Regions from separate parts of the Pulveribacter sp. genome, predicted to be linked through region 4. Evidence: predicted binding sites of a transcription regulator. Region 4 holds the regulator's gene; each other region holds the start of a gene.
The links. Region 4 encodes LexA, which represses DNA repair genes until DNA is damaged. Its sites were predicted from a motif close to ACTGTATNNNNATACAGT; they were not measured.
Positions count from the first base shown of each region.

Region 1: the regulator LexA is predicted to act here: its motif matches at 1,320-1,337, upstream of recA (recombinase RecA).
Region 2: the regulator LexA is predicted to act here: its motif matches at 1,834-1,851, upstream of RT282_RS10720 (PA0069 family radical SAM protein).
Region 3: the regulator LexA is predicted to act here: its motif matches at 2,691-2,708, upstream of RT282_RS05215 (DNA topoisomerase IV subunit B).

Region 1 covers NZ_DAMATK010000001.1:266,988-271,263, reverse strand. Annotated here, with positions in the region: gene RT282_RS01285 (response regulator transcription factor) at 24-698, opposite strand; gene RT282_RS01280 (MarR family winged helix-turn-helix transcriptional regulator) at 756-1,256, opposite strand; gene recA (recombinase RecA) at 1,398-2,543, shown strand; gene recX (recombination regulator RecX) at 2,616-3,095, shown strand; gene lipA (lipoyl synthase) at 3,112-4,128, opposite strand; gene lipB (lipoyl(octanoyl) transferase LipB) at 4,159-4,276, opposite strand, start outside.
Region 2 covers NZ_DAMATK010000002.1:943,477-947,752, forward strand. Annotated here, with positions in the region: gene fghA (S-formylglutathione hydrolase) at 1-541, shown strand, start outside; gene RT282_RS10720 (PA0069 family radical SAM protein) at 666-1,826, opposite strand; gene rnk (nucleoside diphosphate kinase regulator) at 2,121-2,528, shown strand; gene RT282_RS10730 (acyltransferase family protein) at 2,588-3,700, opposite strand; gene RT282_RS10735 (nitronate monooxygenase family protein) at 3,850-4,276, opposite strand, start outside.
Region 3 covers NZ_DAMATK010000001.1:1,100,433-1,104,708, forward strand. Annotated here, with positions in the region: gene dapA (4-hydroxy-tetrahydrodipicolinate synthase) at 1-652, opposite strand, end outside; gene RT282_RS05200 (class I SAM-dependent methyltransferase) at 704-1,255, opposite strand; gene RT282_RS05205 (hypothetical protein) at 1,258-1,386, opposite strand; gene RT282_RS05210 (MFS transporter) at 1,407-2,597, opposite strand; gene RT282_RS05215 (DNA topoisomerase IV subunit B) at 2,725-4,276, shown strand, end outside.
Region 4 covers NZ_DAMATK010000002.1:186,758-191,033, reverse strand. Annotated here, with positions in the region: gene adk (adenylate kinase) at 26-682, shown strand; gene RT282_RS07185 (asparaginase) at 733-1,686, opposite strand; gene lexA (transcriptional repressor LexA) at 1,784-2,458, shown strand; gene RT282_RS07175 (hypothetical protein) at 2,623-2,949, shown strand; gene hrpA (ATP-dependent RNA helicase HrpA) at 3,088-4,276, opposite strand, start outside.

The sequences.
Region 1 (4,276 bases), on a different contig from region 4:
CAGCAGCTATCAAAGCGTGAGCATCAGCCGGCGATCTTTTCCAGGCAGTAGCCCAGCCCGCGCACCGTGGCGATGCGGATCGGGCCGCGCTCGATCTTCTTGCGCAGGCGGTGGATGTAGACCTCGATGGCGTTGTTGCTCACCTCCTCGCCCCACTCGCACAGGCGCTCGACCAGCTGCTCCTTGGACACCAGCCGGCCGGCGCGCTGCAGCAGCACCTCCAGCAGGCCGAGTTCGCGCGCCGACAGCTCCACCAGCTTGCCATCGATGGTGGCCACGCGCCCGGCCTGGTCGTACACCAGCGGGCCGTGGCGGATGGCGCTGCTGGTGGCGCCCATGCCGCGGCGCGTGAGGGCACGCACGCGCGCCTCCAGCTCCTGCAGCGAGAAGGGCTTGGCCATGTAGTCGTCGGCGCCCAGGTCCAGGCCCTTGACGCGCTCGTCGATGCCGTCGGCGGCCGTGAGGATCAGCACCGGCAGCGCCGAGCCGCGCCCGCGCAGGCGCTTCAATACCTCCAGCCCGTGCATCTTGGGCAACCCTAAGTCCAGGATCAGCAGGTCGAACTCGTTGTTGGTCATCAAGGCGGCATCGACCTCGGTGCCGCTGGCCACGTGGTCCACCACCGCGCCCGAGCCGCGCAGGCTGCGCAGCAGGCCATCGGCCAGCACCTGGTCGTCTTCGGCAATGAGGATGCGCATGGGTGGAGTCTCCTGGTGCTGTTGCTGCGTGGGCGGCGCGCGCCGCGCGGACAAATTCTAGGCCGGGGCCCCGTCACCGCCGGCATAGGCCTCCAGGCCCAGGGCAACGACGGTGGCCACCTCCTCGCCCACCTCGGCGCGAAACTCCGCCTGCGCCTGCGCCACGGCCTGGCGGAAGGCCTCGCGCCAGGCCAGGCCCAGCGGCGTGTAGCACACGCGGCGCGCGCGCGCGTCGTGCGGGTCCGCCTCGCGGGTGACCAGGCCCCAGGCCTCGCACTGGTCGATCAGCGCCGCCATGGACTGCTTGGCCATGCCGGCGCGCGCCGCCAGGTCGGTGATGCGGTCGCCCGCGGGCGACAGATGGCGCGTCAGGTGCACGTGGGCGGCACTGACCTGCTCGCGCGCCGCCAAGTTGGACAGGGCCAGAGGTGCTTCCACGCTGCGCGCCATCAGCTGCAGCACGCGTGCATCAAAGCGTCGCAGGGCGTGGCCCAGCAGGCGGCCCAGGTGGGTCTGGCGCCAGTCGTCGCCGGCTGGATCAAGGGCGCTTTCGGACATGCGCACATTGTCAGGCAAACTGACCATAAAAACATTGAAACGACCGCAGTCGCTCCCTACACTACTGTTCAAGTATCCAGCTTGGCATTCCAACCAGTGACTGGCATCCATCGCCCCCTTTTCTCTCAAGGAGCCGTTTCCATGAACGCAACCGTCAACACCGCCGCCGCCAGCGAAAAGGCCAAGGCCCTGCAGGCCGCGCTCGCGCAGATCGAAAAGCAGTTCGGCAAGGGCACCATCATGCGCCTGGGCGAAGGCGAGGCCATCGAGGACATCCAGGTCGTCTCCACCGGCTCTCTGGGCCTGGACATCGCCCTGGGCGTGGGCGGCCTGCCGCGCGGCCGGGTGATCGAGATCTACGGCCCCGAGTCCTCGGGCAAGACCACGCTGACCCTGCAAGTCATTGCCCAGATGCAAAAGCTGGCCGGCCAGTGCGCCTTCGTTGACGCCGAGCACGCGCTGGACGTGCAGTACGCGCAAAAGCTCGGCGTGAACCTGCAGGACCTGCTCATCAGCCAGCCTGACACCGGGGAGCAGGCGCTGGAGATCGTGGACAGCCTGGTGCGCTCGGGCGCGGTGGACCTGATCGTCGTTGACTCGGTGGCGGCGCTGACGCCGAAGGCCGAAATCGAGGGCGACATGGGCGACCAGCTGCCCGGCCTGCAGGCGCGCCTGATGAGCCAGGCCCTGCGCAAGCTGACGGCCACCATCAAGAAGACCAACTGCACCGTCATCTTCATCAACCAGATCCGCATGAAGATCGGCGTGATGTTCGGCAGCCCGGAGACCACCACCGGCGGCAACGCGCTGAAGTTCTACGCCTCGGTACGCCTGGACATCCGCCGCATCGGCACCATCAAGAAGGGCGACACGCCGATCGGCAATGAAACCCGCGTCAAGGTGGTGAAGAACAAGGTCAGCCCGCCCTTCAAGACGGCCGAGTTCGACATCCTGTTCGGCGAGGGCATCTCGCGCGAGGGCGAGATCATCGACATGGGCGTGAACGCGCGCATCCTGGACAAGAGCGGCGCCTGGTATGCCTACAACGGCGAGAAGATCGGCCAGGGCCGCGACAACGCCCGCGAGTTCCTGCGCGAGAACCCCGAGCTGGCGCGCGAGATCGAGAACAAGGTGCGCGACAGCCTGGGCATCGCCCTGCTGCCGGCGGCAGTGGCCGGCCAGGACCCGGTCGCGGACGAGCCGGTGCCCGGCGTCGAAGAGGACAAGCCCGCGCCGCGCGGCCGGAAGATCGACAAGGCCGACAAGACCGAAGAGCTTCCGCTGTAATCGGCATTCATAGCCAAAACTGCTGTCAGCCCTTGCCAGTCAAGTGCTGGCAGCTCTTTTTTTGATAGTTCCATGGGATTTCAGAAGCCGTCGCTCAAGGGCCGGGCGCTGCGCCTGCTGGCCCAGCGCGAGCACTCGCGCAGCGAACTGCAGGCCAAGCTGGCGCGCTACGTGCAGGAGGGCGAGGATCTGGCCGCCATCCTGGACGAGCTCCAGGCCAAGGACTTCATCAACGAGGGCCGTGTGGCCGAGTCGGTGATGAACCGCCGCGCTGCCCGCCTGGGCACGCAGCGCGTGCTGCAGGAACTGCGCCGCAAGGGGCTGGACGAGGAACTGGTACGCGCCGCCGGCCGGCAGCTGGCCGGCAGCGAGCTGGAACGCGCGAGCGCCGTGTGGCGCCAGCGGTTCGGCGCCGCGGCCGAAACGCCGGCCGAGCGGGCGCGGCAGATGCGCTTTCTGGCCGCGCGCGGCTTCGCCGCCGACGTGGTGCGCCGCGTGGTGCGCGGCGCCGGAGAGGATGACGAGGGGATGGAAGCCGGCGGCTGGGAGTAAAAGCGCCGCCGGTGCCTTACAGCCCGGCCGCGTGGGCCTGCTGGTCGGCGTGGTAGCTGGAGCGCACCATGGCCCCCACGGCGGCGTGCGAGAAGCCCATGGCGTAGGCCTCGCGCTCGAACATCTTGAAGGTGTCCGGGTGCACGTAGCGGCGCACCGGCAGGTGGCTGTTGCTGGGCGCCAGGTACTGGCCGATGGTCAGCATGTCGATGCCGTGCGCGCGCATATCGCGCATCACTTCCAGGATCTCCTCGTCCGTCTCGCCCAGGCCGACCATCAGGCCGCTCTTGGTCGGCACGCCGGGGTGCAGCTCCTTGAATTTTTTCAGCAGGTTCAGGCTGAACTGGTAGTCCGAGCCGGGGCGGGCCTGCTTGTACAGGCGCGGCGCGGTCTCCAGGTTGTGGTTCATCACGTCCGGCGGCGCGGCCTTGAGGATCTCCAGCGCGCGGTCGTCGCGGCCGCGGAAGTCCGGCGTCAGGATCTCGATGCGGGTGGCCGGCGAGAGCGCGCGCACCTGGCGGATGCATTCCACGAAGTGGCCGGCGCCGCCGTCGCGCAGGTCGTCGCGGTCCACGCTGGTGATGACCACGTAGTTGAGCTTGAGCGCGGCGATGGTGCGCGCCAGGTTCAGCGGCTCGTCCTGGTCCAGCGGGTCCGGGCGGCCGTGGCCCACGTCGCAGAACGGGCAACGGCGCGTGCACTTGTCGCCCATGATCATGAAGGTGGCCGTGCCGCGGCCGAAGCATTCGCCGATGTTGGGGCAGGAGGCTTCTTCGCAGACGGTGTGCAGCTTGTGCTCGCGCAGGATGCTCTTGATCTCGTAGAAGCGCGTGGTCGGGCTGCCGGCCCGGACGCGGATCCATTCAGGTTTTTTCAGCACCTCGCCGGGCTCGACCTTGACGGGAATGCGCGCCAGCTTGGCGCCGGCCTTTTGCTTGGCCGAAGGGTTGTAGGCATCGTGGGGTTGCGCTTCGCGCACGACCTCGGAGGTGCTGGCGGTGCGGGTGATGCTCAAGGTGCTGGTGGTGCTCATGGCGATCTGGCGGGGACGCAGGAAGAAGGGTCAGGGCGTCAGTCGCATCGCCAGCTGCTGTCCCAGCACCGCGGCGGCCTCGTCCCAGGGGGCGTGGATGCCGATTGTAGAAAGGTCGATGGTGCGCAGCCCTGCATAACCACAAGGG
Region 2 (4,276 bases), 760 kb from region 4:
CTACCTGGACGCCACGCAAGCCCCCTGGTCCGCCCACTGGCGCATGGAAAGCTGGCTGATGGCCGAGCTACTGCCGGCCGTGGCCGACGAGCTGCCGATCGACGGCACGCGCCTGGGCCTGACCGGCCACAGCATGGGCGGCCACGGCGCGCTGACTCTGGCGCTGCGCCACCCCGGCCGCTTCAAGAGTCTGTCGGCCTTCGCCCCCATCTGCGCGCCCACGCGCTGCCCCTGGGGCGAGAAGGCCTTCACCGGCTACCTGGGCCCCGACCGCGCCGCCTGGGGCGCGCACGATGCGTCCGAACTGATGAGCGGCCAGCAGGCCGCGCCCTACCCGGCCGGCATCCTGGTCGACCAGGGCCTGGACGACAAATTCCTGGCCGAGCAGCTGCACCCGCACCTGCTGGAGGCCGCCTGCCAGGCCGTGGGCCAGCCCCTGACCCTGCGCCGCCACGAGGGCTATGACCACGGCTACTACTTCGTGCAGACCTTTATGGACGACCACCTGCGCCACCACGCGCGCCAGTTGCTGGGCAGCTGAAGGGCGGCCATTTCAGGGTGTTGCGGCCGGCGTACCTTCCGTGCGCTGCCGGCCGGTCGGGCGTTGAGCGCGTTCGCGCAGACCCAACGCGCCCGACGCACAGCATCTTTGACAGCCCCGGCTCTCAGAACAGCGCGCCCTGCCCGCGCGCCAAACCCGGCTGGTACTGCGACAGGTCCAGCTCAAAGCGCTCGCGGTTGAGGCCCAGCCGTGCGCAGGCCTTGTGAAAGCGCTGGCGCAGCAGCTCGCCCCAGATGCCCGTGCCGCTCATGCGCGTGGCGTGGCGGCTGTCGTAGCTCTTGCCGCGCTGGCGCGCCTGCGCATCGTCGATGCCGTGCAGGTCCTGGATGCGCGCCATGACGCGCGCGGCGCGGTCGGGGTAGTGCAGCTGCAGCCATTCGCGCATCAAGGGGTCCACCTCCCAGGGCAGGCGGATCACGGTGTAGAAGGCGCGCGTGGCGCCGGCCTCGCGCGCGGCGGCCAGCACCTGCTCCATGTCCTCGGTGATGAAGGGGATCTGCGGGGCCACGCTCACGCCCACCGGCACGCCCGCATCGGCCAACGCGCGCAGGGTGCGCAGGCGCCGGTGCGGCGCGGCGGCGCGCGGCTCCAGAATGCGGGCCAGCTTCGCGTCCAACGTGGTGATGGTGACGTAGACGGCGGCCAGCCGGTTGGCCGCCAGCGGGGCGATCAGGTCCAGATCGCGCTCCACCCCGCTGGACTTGGTGATCAGCGAAAAAGGGTGGCGCGCATCGCCCAGCACCTCGATCAGCGCGCGCGTCAGGCGCAATTCGCGCTCCACCGGCTGGTAGCAGTCGGTGGCCGAGCCGATGTTGATCACGCTCGGCTGGTGGCCGGGCCGCGCCAGCTCGGCGCGCAGCAGGGCGGCGACGTTGCGCTTGGCGATGATGCGCGTCTCGAAATCCAGCCCCGGCGACATGCCCAGGTAGCTGTGCGTGGCCCGGGCGTAGCAGTACACACAGCCGTGCTCGCAGCCGCGGTAGGGGTTGACCGAGTGCGAGAAGAAGATGTCGGGCGAGTCGTTGCGCGTCAGGGCACTGCGCGCGTCCTCCCAGATGACCTCCGTGCGCACGGGCAGAGGCGCGGCATCAGCGCCCTGCTCCAGCCCGGCCCAGCCGTCGTCGAAGGCCTCGCGCTGGTCCACGCTGAAGCGGTGCGCCAGGCGTCCGGCCACCCCCCGGCCCTTGACGGCCTGCGCCGGGATGCGGACGGCGGGAGCTTGCCCAGCACCATCGTGCTCATTGGGGAAGGGGTTGTGGCTCATGGCAATAACTGTACAAACATACAGATTTTGCCGCAATGCCCGCCTACGCCGTTTGGCCGCCCTTGGCAAGCCTGGCGCAATTCGCAGCGCGTCCGTATGAGATTGCTTGGCAAAGCGCAGGCCCGGCCGCACAATGGACGGCATCGCGCCCTCGGGTGCCCACCCACCGCTCTGGCCCGGACAACCCCGTTGCCCGGGCTTTTGTCCGTCTGGGTCGGGTCGCCGCGGCCGCCGCCGGGGGACTTTCTTTGTCCCTCCTACACGAACAAACAAACCGTCTCACGGAGCCTCATCATGCTGCGCAAGCCCGCCATCACCCTGTCGTCCCTGGACATGGAGCGCCTGGAAGCGCTGTTGGACAAGACCGCGGCGCCTTTCCCCGGCCGCGACCAGCTGGAGGCCGAGCTGGACCGCGCCGACGTGCTTGCCCCCAAGGACATGCCGCCCAACGTGGTGACCATGAACTCCACCGTGCAGTTCACCATCCTGGAGACCGGCAAGGCCAACACGCTGACCCTGGTTTATCCGCGCGAGATGGACGGCTCGGGCGACAAGGTCTCGGTCTTCGCGCCAGTGGGCATAGCCCTGCTGGGCCTGGCGGTGGGCGACGAATTCCAGATGCCCAGCCCGACCGGCCAGGTCACGGTGCGCGTGGACTCCATCACCTTCCAGCCCGAGAGCGCGGGCGAACTGCACCGCTGAAAACCGCTCCGCGGCCACCAGTGACAAGGCAGCCCGCGGGCTGCCTTTGTTTTTCCCTTTCAGCGCAGCGCGGCCAGCAGCGCCGTCGCCAGCCCCGCGCCCACCAGCCCCAGTTGCCAGCGCAGCGCCTTGTGCCAGGTGGGCACATGGCGCTCCACCCGCTGATACAGCACCCATCCGGCCAGCAGCGACAGCGCAAAGCCGGCCAGCAGGCCCAAAGCGGCAGCCGGCACCGAGTCCGGCCACAGGTTGCTCACCAGCGCATTGACCAGCAGGCACACGGCGAAGTGCACCAGGAAGACGGAGTACGAGATCTGCCCCAGCCAGCGCAGCGGCGCCACACCCTGCCAGCGCGCCACCGCCGGCAGGCGCATCAGCCCACCCAGGGCCAGCGCCGTGGCGCCCGCCAGTGCGATGCGGTCGCGCCAGTCGAGCAGCAGCGCCGCCGCCACCAGGGCGGCCATGGCCAGCAGCCAGCCGCGGGATTCGCTTTGCTCCGCATGCGCCGCCCACCAGGCCATCATGCCCAGCCCGTACGCGCCGAAGAAGTACAGCGCCCACACGTCCCAGTCCGCGTCGCGGTTGAAGACCAGCAGCGACGCGGCTGCCAGCACCGCCGCCAGCGCCTGGCCCGCGCGGGCGCGCAGCGCTGGCGGGACCATGGCGCGCACGCCGGCCAGCAGCAGCACGGTGAGCGCGAACAGCTGGAAGTCGATGGCCACGTACCACACGCCGGCCGACAACGACTCCTCGCCCGCTACGCCGTGCAGCAGCAGCGCGTGGGCCAGCAGTTGGGGCAGGTCCGGGTCGGGCGACACGGCCGGGTCGTCGAACCACGGCCGCACGGCCGCCGACGTGGCGATGACCACCACCAGCGCCACCGCATAAGGCACGACCAGGCGCACGAAACGCTGGCCGATCTTGGCCGCCGGCGCGCCAAAGCGCGCGCTGCCCTGCGGCGCCAGGCTGGCGGCGGCCAGGTAGCCGGCCAGTACCAGGAACACCTGCACGGCCATGCGCGCGTAGTCCACCAGCGCCGCCATCAGGCCCGGCACTGCCTGCGCCACCAGCTGCGGCAGCGGGCCGTAGAAGGCCAGGTGGTGGGCCACGATGGCGGCGCACGCCACGGCCTTGGTGCAGTCGATCAGCGCACTGCGCGAAGCGGAGGACATGGGGGTGGAAAGGGAAACGGGATCAAAAAAGCCGGCCCCTGAACAGGGGCCGGCTGGCCGTGCGGTTGCGGTCGGCGCGGTCCGCATTGTGCGCCTGCTGCACATTTTCTGCAGGCGGCTTGCGGGCGCCACGGGCGTGGCGCGCCGCGTCAGGCGGCGGTCAGCAGACGCTTGCGGGCGGCTTCGTATTCGCGGCGCAGGCGGGCCACCAGTTCGGCCGCGGGCACTACGGCGTCGATGGCGCCGATGCCCTGGCCGCAGCCCCAGATGTCCTTCCAGGCCTTGGCCGCTGCGCTGCCACCGAAGTTCATCTTGCTGGGGTCGGACTCGGGCAGCTTGTCCGGGTCCAGGCCGGCGGCGCGGATGGACGGCGCCAGGTAGTTGCCGTGCACGCCGGTGAACAGGTTGCTGTAGACGATGTCGTCGGAGTTGCACTCGACGATGGCCTGCTTGTAGGCCTCGCTGGCGCGCGCCTCTTCGGTGGCAATGAAGGCCGAGCCGATGTAGGCGAAGTCGGCCCCACAAGCCTGCGCAGCCAGCACCGCGCCGCCCGAGGCGATGGAGCCCGACAGCGCC
Region 3 (4,276 bases), on a different contig from region 4:
GGGCCACATTGGCCGTCACGCTGATGTTGCCCTGGCCGCCGCACAGCATCAAGGCCACGGCCGTCGGGTCGTCGCCGGAGTACACGGCGAAGCCCTTGGGCACGTCGCGGATCAGCCATTGCGCGCGGGAGATGTCGCCGGTGGCTTCCTTGATGCCGATGATGCCGGGCACCTGGGCCAGACGCAGCACGGTCTCGTGGTGCATGTCCGCTACTGAGCGGCCGGGCACGTTGTACAGCACCATGGGCAGGTCGCCCACGGCTTCGGCGATCGCCTTGAAGTGCTGGTACTGGCCTTCCTGCGTGGGCTTGTTGTAGTAGGGCACAACCTGCAGCTGGCTGCTCGCGCCCACTTCGCTGGCGTAGCGCGCCAGGGCGATGGCCTCATGCGTGGAATTGGCGCCGCAGCCGGCCATCACGGGCACGCGGCCGGCGGCCTGCTCCACGGACACGCGGATGATCTCGCGGTGCTCCTCGACATTGACCGTGGGCGACTCTCCCGTCGTACCCACCACGCCGATGCAGTCCGTGCCTTCCTGGATGTGCCAGTCGATGAGTTTGCGCAGGGTGGGGTAGTCCACGCTGCCGTCATCGTGCATGGGAGTGGCAAGGGCGACGATGCTGCCCGTCAGGGGGGCGCTGGGAAAGGTCATGGCGCGGTCGGAAACTGCAAAAAAAGCATTCTAACTAGGGCTTGCCATCCCTCAAGCCCGAGGCACCAGGGGCAGGCGAACGACCCCGGCGGGCGCGGCGGGCGGGCGCACGGCGGCGATGCGCTGCACGAAGCGCGGCGGCCCGTCCAGGAAGCCGTCCTCGTAGGCCACCACCCGCAGCGGCGCGCAGGCGCGCAGCAGCTCGCCCGGCGCCAGCAGGAAGTCGGCCCGCGCGGGCCGTCCCACGGTCTCGTTGCCCTGAGCGAAGGTCTCGTACAGCAGCACGCCGCCGGGAGCCACGCAGTCCACGATGTGCGGCAGCAGCGGGCGCCACAGGTAGTTGGTGACGACCACGGCAGCGAACTGCCGGCCGACCAGCGGCCAGGGCCCGCCTTCGATGTCGGCCTGGATGGCTTCACCGTAGGGTGCTATTGATTCAATAGCTTCTGGCGCTTGATCCACGCCTGTTACAGGGTGATTTCGCTCATGAAACCAGCGCAGGTGCCGGCCCGGCCCGCAGGCCACGTCCAGCACCGCGCCGCCGGCGGGCACCAGATGCGCCCAGCGCACGATCCACTCCGAGGGCCGGCCGTGCGGGTGCATGGTCAGAAGCAGGCCCAGAGCTGGTCGGCCAGCGTGAGCATGAAGTCCGGCCGCAAATACCAGGTGAAGACCGCCAGCAGCACGGCGGCGCAGGCCACGCCGGCCAGCCAGTTGCGTATGCGCGGTGCCATGGCGGAGCCTCCTCGGTTCTTCAGGCTGCCTGGGCGGCCGGGCGCGCGATGGCGCTTTCGCGCACCGGCAGGTTGACCAGGCCGGCCGCCACGCCCAGGGCGATGGCCAGGTACCACACGACGTCGTAGCTGCCCGTGCGGTCGTACAGGTAGCCGCCCAGCCACACGCCCATGAAGCTGCCGATCTGGTGGCTGAAGAACACGAAGCCGCTGAGCATGGACAAATGCTGCACGCCAAAGATCTGCGCCACCACGGCATTGGTCGGCGGCACGGTGGACAGCCACAGGGCCCCCATCACGGCCGAGAACACATACACCGACAGGGGCGACAGCGGCACCAGCAGGAAGACGGTGATGACCACCGCCCGCGCCAGGTAGATGAACACCAGGATGTTGCGCTTGGGAATGCGCTGGCCCAGGGAGCCGGCCGCGTAGGTGCCAAAGACGTTGAACAGGCCGATCAGCGCCAGGGCGAAGCTGGCCACCTGCGGCGACAGGCCGTGGTCCTTCAGGTAGCTGGGCATGTGCACGCCGATGAACACCACCTGGAAGCCGCAGACAAAGTAGCCCAGCGTCAGCAGCACGAAGCTCTTGTGGCGCAGGGCCTCGACCACCGCGTCGCCCATGCTCTGCGAACGGTGGGCCGGCGCGCCGCCGTGAAAGCCGGGCTCGCGCAGGCCGAAGGCCAGCGGGATGATCAAGAGCGCCATGGCCGCCAGCACCAGCAGGGCCTGCTGCCAGCCAAACGACAGGATCAGCTGCCCCTCCAGCGGCACCATCAGGAACTGCCCGAACGAGCCGGCCGCGGCCGCCACGCCCATGGCCCAGGAGCGCTTGTCCGCCGAGATCTGCCGCCCCAGCACACCATAGATGATGGCGTACGTGGTGCCCGCCTGGGCCGCGCCGATGACGACGCCCGTGGTCAGCGCGAAGAGCCCCGGCGTGGGCGACAGCGCCATGCCCACCAGGCCGGCGGCGTACAGCAGAGAGCCGCCGATCAGCACGCGGAAGGCGCCGAAGCGGTCGGCCACCATGCCTCCGAAGATGCCGAACAGGCCCCAGGCCAGGTTCTGGATGGCCATGGCCAGGGCGAAGGTCTGGCGCGTCCAGCCCATGTCCTGCGTGATGGGCTGCAGCCACAGCCCGAAGCCATGGCGTATGCCCATGGACAGCGTGACCACGGCGGCGCCGCAGAGGAGGACCTGGGCCATGGAAAGCTGGCGTGCGGGGGAGGCGGGAGGGTGCATTGCAGGGAATGTAATCAAAACCCGTGCCGCCTGCCGGGGCGGGTAAAAAGGCGAAAGACTGTTGTTATAACCAGTCCTACAATCCGCCGCCATGGCAGCCAAACCCGCACCCCACACCACCAACGACTACGCAGAAGGCTCGATCCGCGTGCTCAAGGGCCTGGAGCCCGTCAAGCAGCGCCCGGGCATGTACACCCGCACCGACAACCCCCTGCACATCATCCAGGAGGTGCTGGACAACGCCGCCGACGAGGCCCTGGCCGGCTTCGGCAAGAAGATCCGCGTGACGCTGCACCTGGACGGCTCGGTCAGCGTGGAGGACGACGGCCGCGGCATCCCTTTCGGCCTGCACCCCGAGGAAAAGGCCCCCGTGGTGGAGCTGGTCTTCACCCGGCTGCACGCCGGCGGCAAGTTCGACAAGGGCAAGGGCGGGGCCTACAGCTTCTCCGGTGGCCTGCACGGTGTGGGTGTGTCGGTGACCAACGCCCTGTCCACCCGCATGGAGGTGACCACGCACCGCGAGGGCCAGGCCGCCCGCCTGGTGTTCGCCGGCGGCGACGTGACCGAACCGCTGGCGGCCCGCCCCCTGGTGGCCGGCGAGCGCAAGCAGGGCACCACCGTGCGCGCCTGGCCGGACGCCAAGTATTTCGAGTCCAGCCACCTGCCCATGGCCGAGCTGACGCACCTCTTGCGCAGCAAGGCCGTGCTGATGCCCGGCGTGGCCGTCACGCTGTTCAACGAGAAGACCCGCGAGACGCAGACCTGGCAGTACAAGGGCGGCCTGCGCGACTATCTTCAGCAGACTCTGCCGGTCGACCCGGTCATCCCGCTGTTCGAGGGCGCGGGCTTCGCCGACGCCGGCAGCGACAGCTTTGCCGAAGGCGAGGGCGCGGCCTGGGCCGTGGCCTTCACCGAGGAAGGTGCGCCGGTGCGCGAGAGCTACGTCAACCTGATCCCCACCAGCGCCGGCGGCACGCACGACAGCGGCCTGCGCGACGGCCTGTTCCAGGCCGTCAAGGGCTTCATCGAGCTGCACGGGCTGCTGCCCAAGGGCGTCAAGCTGATGCCCGAGGATGTGTTCGCGCGCGCCAGCTACGTGCTCTCGGCCAAGGTGCTGGACCCGCAGTTCCAGGGCCAGATCAAGGAGCGGCTGAACTCGCGCGACGCCGTGCGGCTGGTTTCCAGCTTCGTGCGACCGGCGCTCGAGCTGTGGCTGAACCAGCATGTGGACTACGGCAAGAAACTGGCCGAGCTCGCCATCAAGGCCGCGCAGACGCGTCAGAAGGCCGGCCAGAAAGTGGAAAAGCGCAAGGGCTCCGGCGTGGCCGTGCTGCCGGGCAAGCTCACGGACTGCGAAAGCCGCGATACCGCCTACAACGAGGTCTTCCTGGTCGAGGGCGACTCGGCCGGCGGCAGCGCCAAGATGGGCCGCGACAAGGAGACTCAGGCCATCCTGCCGCTGCGCGGCAAGGTGCTCAACACCTGGGAGGTCGAGCGCGACCGCCTGTTTGCCAACACGGAGGTGCACGACATCGCCGTGGCCATCGGCGTGGACCCGCACGGGCCGAATGACGAGCCCGACCTGTCCGGCCTGCGCTACGGCAAGGTCTGCATCCTGTCGGACGCGGACGTGGACGGCTCGC
Region 4 (4,276 bases):
TAAAAACCCCCGAGAGGACCTTCCCATGAGACTGATCTTGCTGGGCGCTCCAGGCGCCGGAAAGGGCACGCAGGCCGCGTTTATCTGCCAGAAGTTCGGCATTCCGCAGATTTCCACCGGCGACATGCTGCGCGCCGCCGTCAAGGCAGGCACGCCCCTGGGCCTGCAGGCCAAGGCCGTGATGGACGCCGGCCAGCTGGTGAGCGACGAGCTGATCATCAACCTGGTGAAGGACCGCATCGCCCAGCCCGACTGCGCCAACGGCTTCCTGTTCGATGGCTTCCCGCGCACCATCCCGCAGGCCGACGCCATGAAAGCGGCCGGCGTGAAGCTGGACTATGTGCTGGAGATCGACGTGCCGTTCGATGCCATCATCGAGCGCATGAGCGGGCGCCGCTCGCACCCGGCATCCGGCCGCACCTACCACGTCAAGTTCAACCCGCCCAAGGTCGAAGGCCTGGACGACGAGACCGGCGAGGCCCTGGTGCAGCGCGAGGACGACAAGGAAGAGACCGTGAAGAAGCGCCTGGAGGTCTACAGCCAGCAGACGCGCCCGCTGGTGGATTACTACTCGAGCTGGGCCGAGGCCGACCCGGCCAACGCGCCCAAGTACCGCGCCATCAGCGGCACGGGCACGGTGGAGCAGATCACCGAGCGCGCGCTGGCCGCCCTGTCCAGCTAAACCGCCCCCGCCCCATGGCCGACGCCTCGCCTCCGCGGGGCGTCGCCGTTTCAGCGGTCCATCAGCTGCAGCATCAGGCTGACGCGGGCCTTCACGGGCGACAGGCCGGGTGCGCTGCTCCAGGGTGCATCCGGCGGCAACGCCAGCATGCGGCCCTGCGGGCAGCGCGAGGCCACGCACACCGCCACGCCGGCGGCCGCGGCGCGGGTCAGGGCCTGCTCCAACTCCTGGTGCAGCGTGCCGTTGCCGGTCGCGGCGGCCACCAAGCCGTCCACCACCCCGGCAGTCACCAGCGCGTCCACCACGCTGCCGTCCGCCCCGGCGTGGCTCAGCACGATCTGCACGCGCGGCCACGCCAACTGGCCCAGCCGCGCGGCCAGGCCGCCGTGGCGCGGGACCGACGCCTCGGGCGCGCGCGCGTGCGCCCAGCGCACGGGACCGGCGTCCATCCAGCCCAGCGGACCGCCGTCGCCGGAGGCAAAGGCATCCAGTCGCAGCGGGTGCATCTTGGCCACCTCGCGCGCGCCGTGCACCACGCCGGCGGCCACGGCCAGCACGCCGTGCGCGTCGGGCTCGGCGGCCAGCGCCACGGCATCCAGCAGGTTCTGCGGCCCGTCGGGCGCCAATGCCGTGGCTGGGCGCATGGCGCTGGTCAGCACCACCGGCTTGTGCGTGGGCAGCAGGTTGTGCAGCAGCCAGGCGGTTTCCTCCAGCGTGTCGGTGCCGTGGGTGATGACGATGCCGGCTACGGTCTCGTCGGCCAGGTGCACCAGGCAGCGCTGCACCAGCCGCTCCCACAACGCATGGGTCATGTCCTTGCTGTCCACCTGGGCCAGCTGCTCGGCCACCAGAGGTCCGCGCGCCGCCTGCGCTAGCTGCGGCACAGCCGCCAGCAGCTGCGCTATGCCCAGCTGCCCGGCCGTGTAGCCAACGCTGGCGCCTGGCACGTCCGAGGTGCCGGCAATGGTGCCGCCCGTGCCCAGTACGACGATTTTTCCTGCCATGCCTCTTGCATCCTCTGAAAAACTGTTCAAAAATACAGATACTGGATCAAACAACAGTACTACCCGACCGTTGACCCCCTCCCTCATGGAGCAAGCCATGTTCACCAGCCCCAAGCTCACCGCCCGCCAGCAGCAGATCCTGGACCTGATCCAGACCGCCATCGCGCGCACCGGCGCGCCACCCACGCGCGCCGAGATCGCGGCCGAGCTGGGTTTCAAGTCGGCCAACGCGGCCGAAGAGCACCTGCAGGCCCTGGCTCGCAAGGGGGTGATCGAGCTGGTCAGCGGCACCTCGCGCGGCATCCGGCTGCGCGGCGAGACCGTGCGCAGCATCAACGCGGCGCGCGGCGCCCAGTTCAGCCTGCCCATCCCCGGCCTGGATCAGCTCACGCTGCCCCTGATCGGCCGCGTGGCCGCGGGCTCGCCGATTCTGGCGCAAGAACATGTGGACCAGAGCTACGTGGTCGAGGGCACGTTGTTCCAGCACCGGCCCGACTACCTGCTCAAGGTGCGCGGCATGTCCATGCGCGATGCCGGCATCATGGACGGTGACCTGCTGGCCGTGCAGTCCACGCGCGAGGCGCGCAGCGGCCAGATCATCGTTGCCCGCCTGGGCGATGAGGTCACCGTCAAACGCCTGCGGCGCACCGGGGGCGCCATCGAGCTGCTGCCCGAAAACCCCGACTACCCGGTCATCCGGGTCGAGCCCGGCGAGCCCTTCGAGATCGAAGGCCTGGCCGTGGGCCTGATCCGCAACACCATGCTGATGTAGGCGCAAGCCTGCACCAGCGCTGCCGCAGGTGGCGGGCGTCTGGCTTGTGGGCTGTCCAAAGCCCTACAAGCCGGCCCTGCGGATGGGCGCAAGTTTGCTTTTCATTCGGCAATCCTGCCTGTGTCCATCTTGTCGCCCTCTTGGTGAGGGTTGGGAGTTTTCACATGGCGTCCGCCTTGCTCGCTTGGTCTTCGTCGCTGCCGCTCGTCTCCGCCGTCAGCCGCCCGCTGCGCCGCGTGGCCTATCAACTGAGAGGGCGGGCCCGTGCGCCCTGGTGCCCCGCCATCCCGCAGGCCGTGCCCAGCGTGGCGTTGCATCTCGTTCCAGTGGCCCCTCAGACCGCGCCGGCGGCACCTGTGCAGCGGCCGGCTTCACCTCGGCCGCTGCGCGTGATCATGCGCCCCCAGAGCGACGGGGCCTGCCGGCTGGTCATCTCCGGCCGCATGGCCGACGTGTGCGCCGAGCTGGACCGGCTGGCGCTGGCTTGCTGACCGCTCGGCTGGCAGACCGAAGTTTCGGTCACACAGCGATCTATTCCAGGCCCTAGGCCGGCCACAGCGCTGCCGTGCTGCGCGGCCATACGCCTCTCAGGATGCCCGGCGGTTACATACAGGCCGCGTCCAGTCGATTCATGAGCCCAACTGAGCCCAGATCTTGTCCAGCCGCTTGGTGCTCACCGGATAGGGCGTGCGCAGCTCCTGCGCGAAGAAGCTTACGCGCAGCTCCTCCAGCATCCACCGGTATTCCTGCATGCGCGCGTCCTGCTGACCTTTGCGCTCGGCCAGCAGGCGCGTGTAGCGCTGCTCCAGTGGCTGCAGCTCCTTCAGACGCACGGCGTCGCGCGCAGGGTCGGCGCGCAGCTTGTCCAGGCGGCTGACGATGGCCTTCAGGTAGCGCGGATAGTGCTGCAGCTGGGGCCAGGGCACCGTGGCCAGAAAACTGCGCGGCATCAAACGCTGCAGCTGCTGGGTGGCATCGGCCACGGCCTCGCGGGCGTTCTTGGTGTCCTTGAGCTTGCGCTGCACGGCGGCGTATTCCTGCAGGATGGCGCCAGTCAGCCGGGCCACTTCGTTGGCGATCAGTGTCAGCCGGGCGCGGCCCTCCTGCACACGCTGCTGGAACTGGGCTTCATTCACCGGCAGCGGCTCGGTCAGAAATGCGCGCTCCAGCGCCACGCCGATGATCTGCGCGCGCAGTTCCTCCTGCGTGCCCAGCGGCATGTAGGCCACGGCCATCTTCTGCAGATCCGGGACGTTCTTTTCCAGGTACTTCAGTGCGTCGCGCAGCTGCAGCGCGAACAGCCGCACCAGGCCGGCGCGGTGGCGCGCGGCGGCGGCCTCCGGCTCGTCGAAGACCTCGATGGCCACGGCGTCGCCCTGGTCGGTGAGCGCAGGAAAGCCGATCAGCGTCTGGCTGCCCTTGCGGATCTCCATCAGCTCGGGCAACTCGCCGAAGCTCCAGGCGGTGTAGCGCGCCTCGGCGCGCTGCGGCGCCGGCGCGGCGCGAGCCTCCTCATTTTTGATAGCTGCTGGCGCTTTACCTGCGGGCTTTTGCGGTGATTTTGATGCCGAAACTGGCTCTGGATCAGCGCTGCCAGCTATCTTTAATGAAGCAAGCGCCTGAAAGGCCCCGCGCGCACGGGCGCCAAGCTCGGCCTTCAGTGCCGCCAGGTTGCGGCCCTGGCCCAGCTGGCGGCCGTGCTCGTCGGTGATGCGGAAGTTCATGAACAGGTGCGGGCTGAGCATGTCCAGCTTGAAGTCCGCGCGCTTCACATCGAGCGAAGTCTCATCGCGCACCGCCTTCAGCAGCGCATTCACC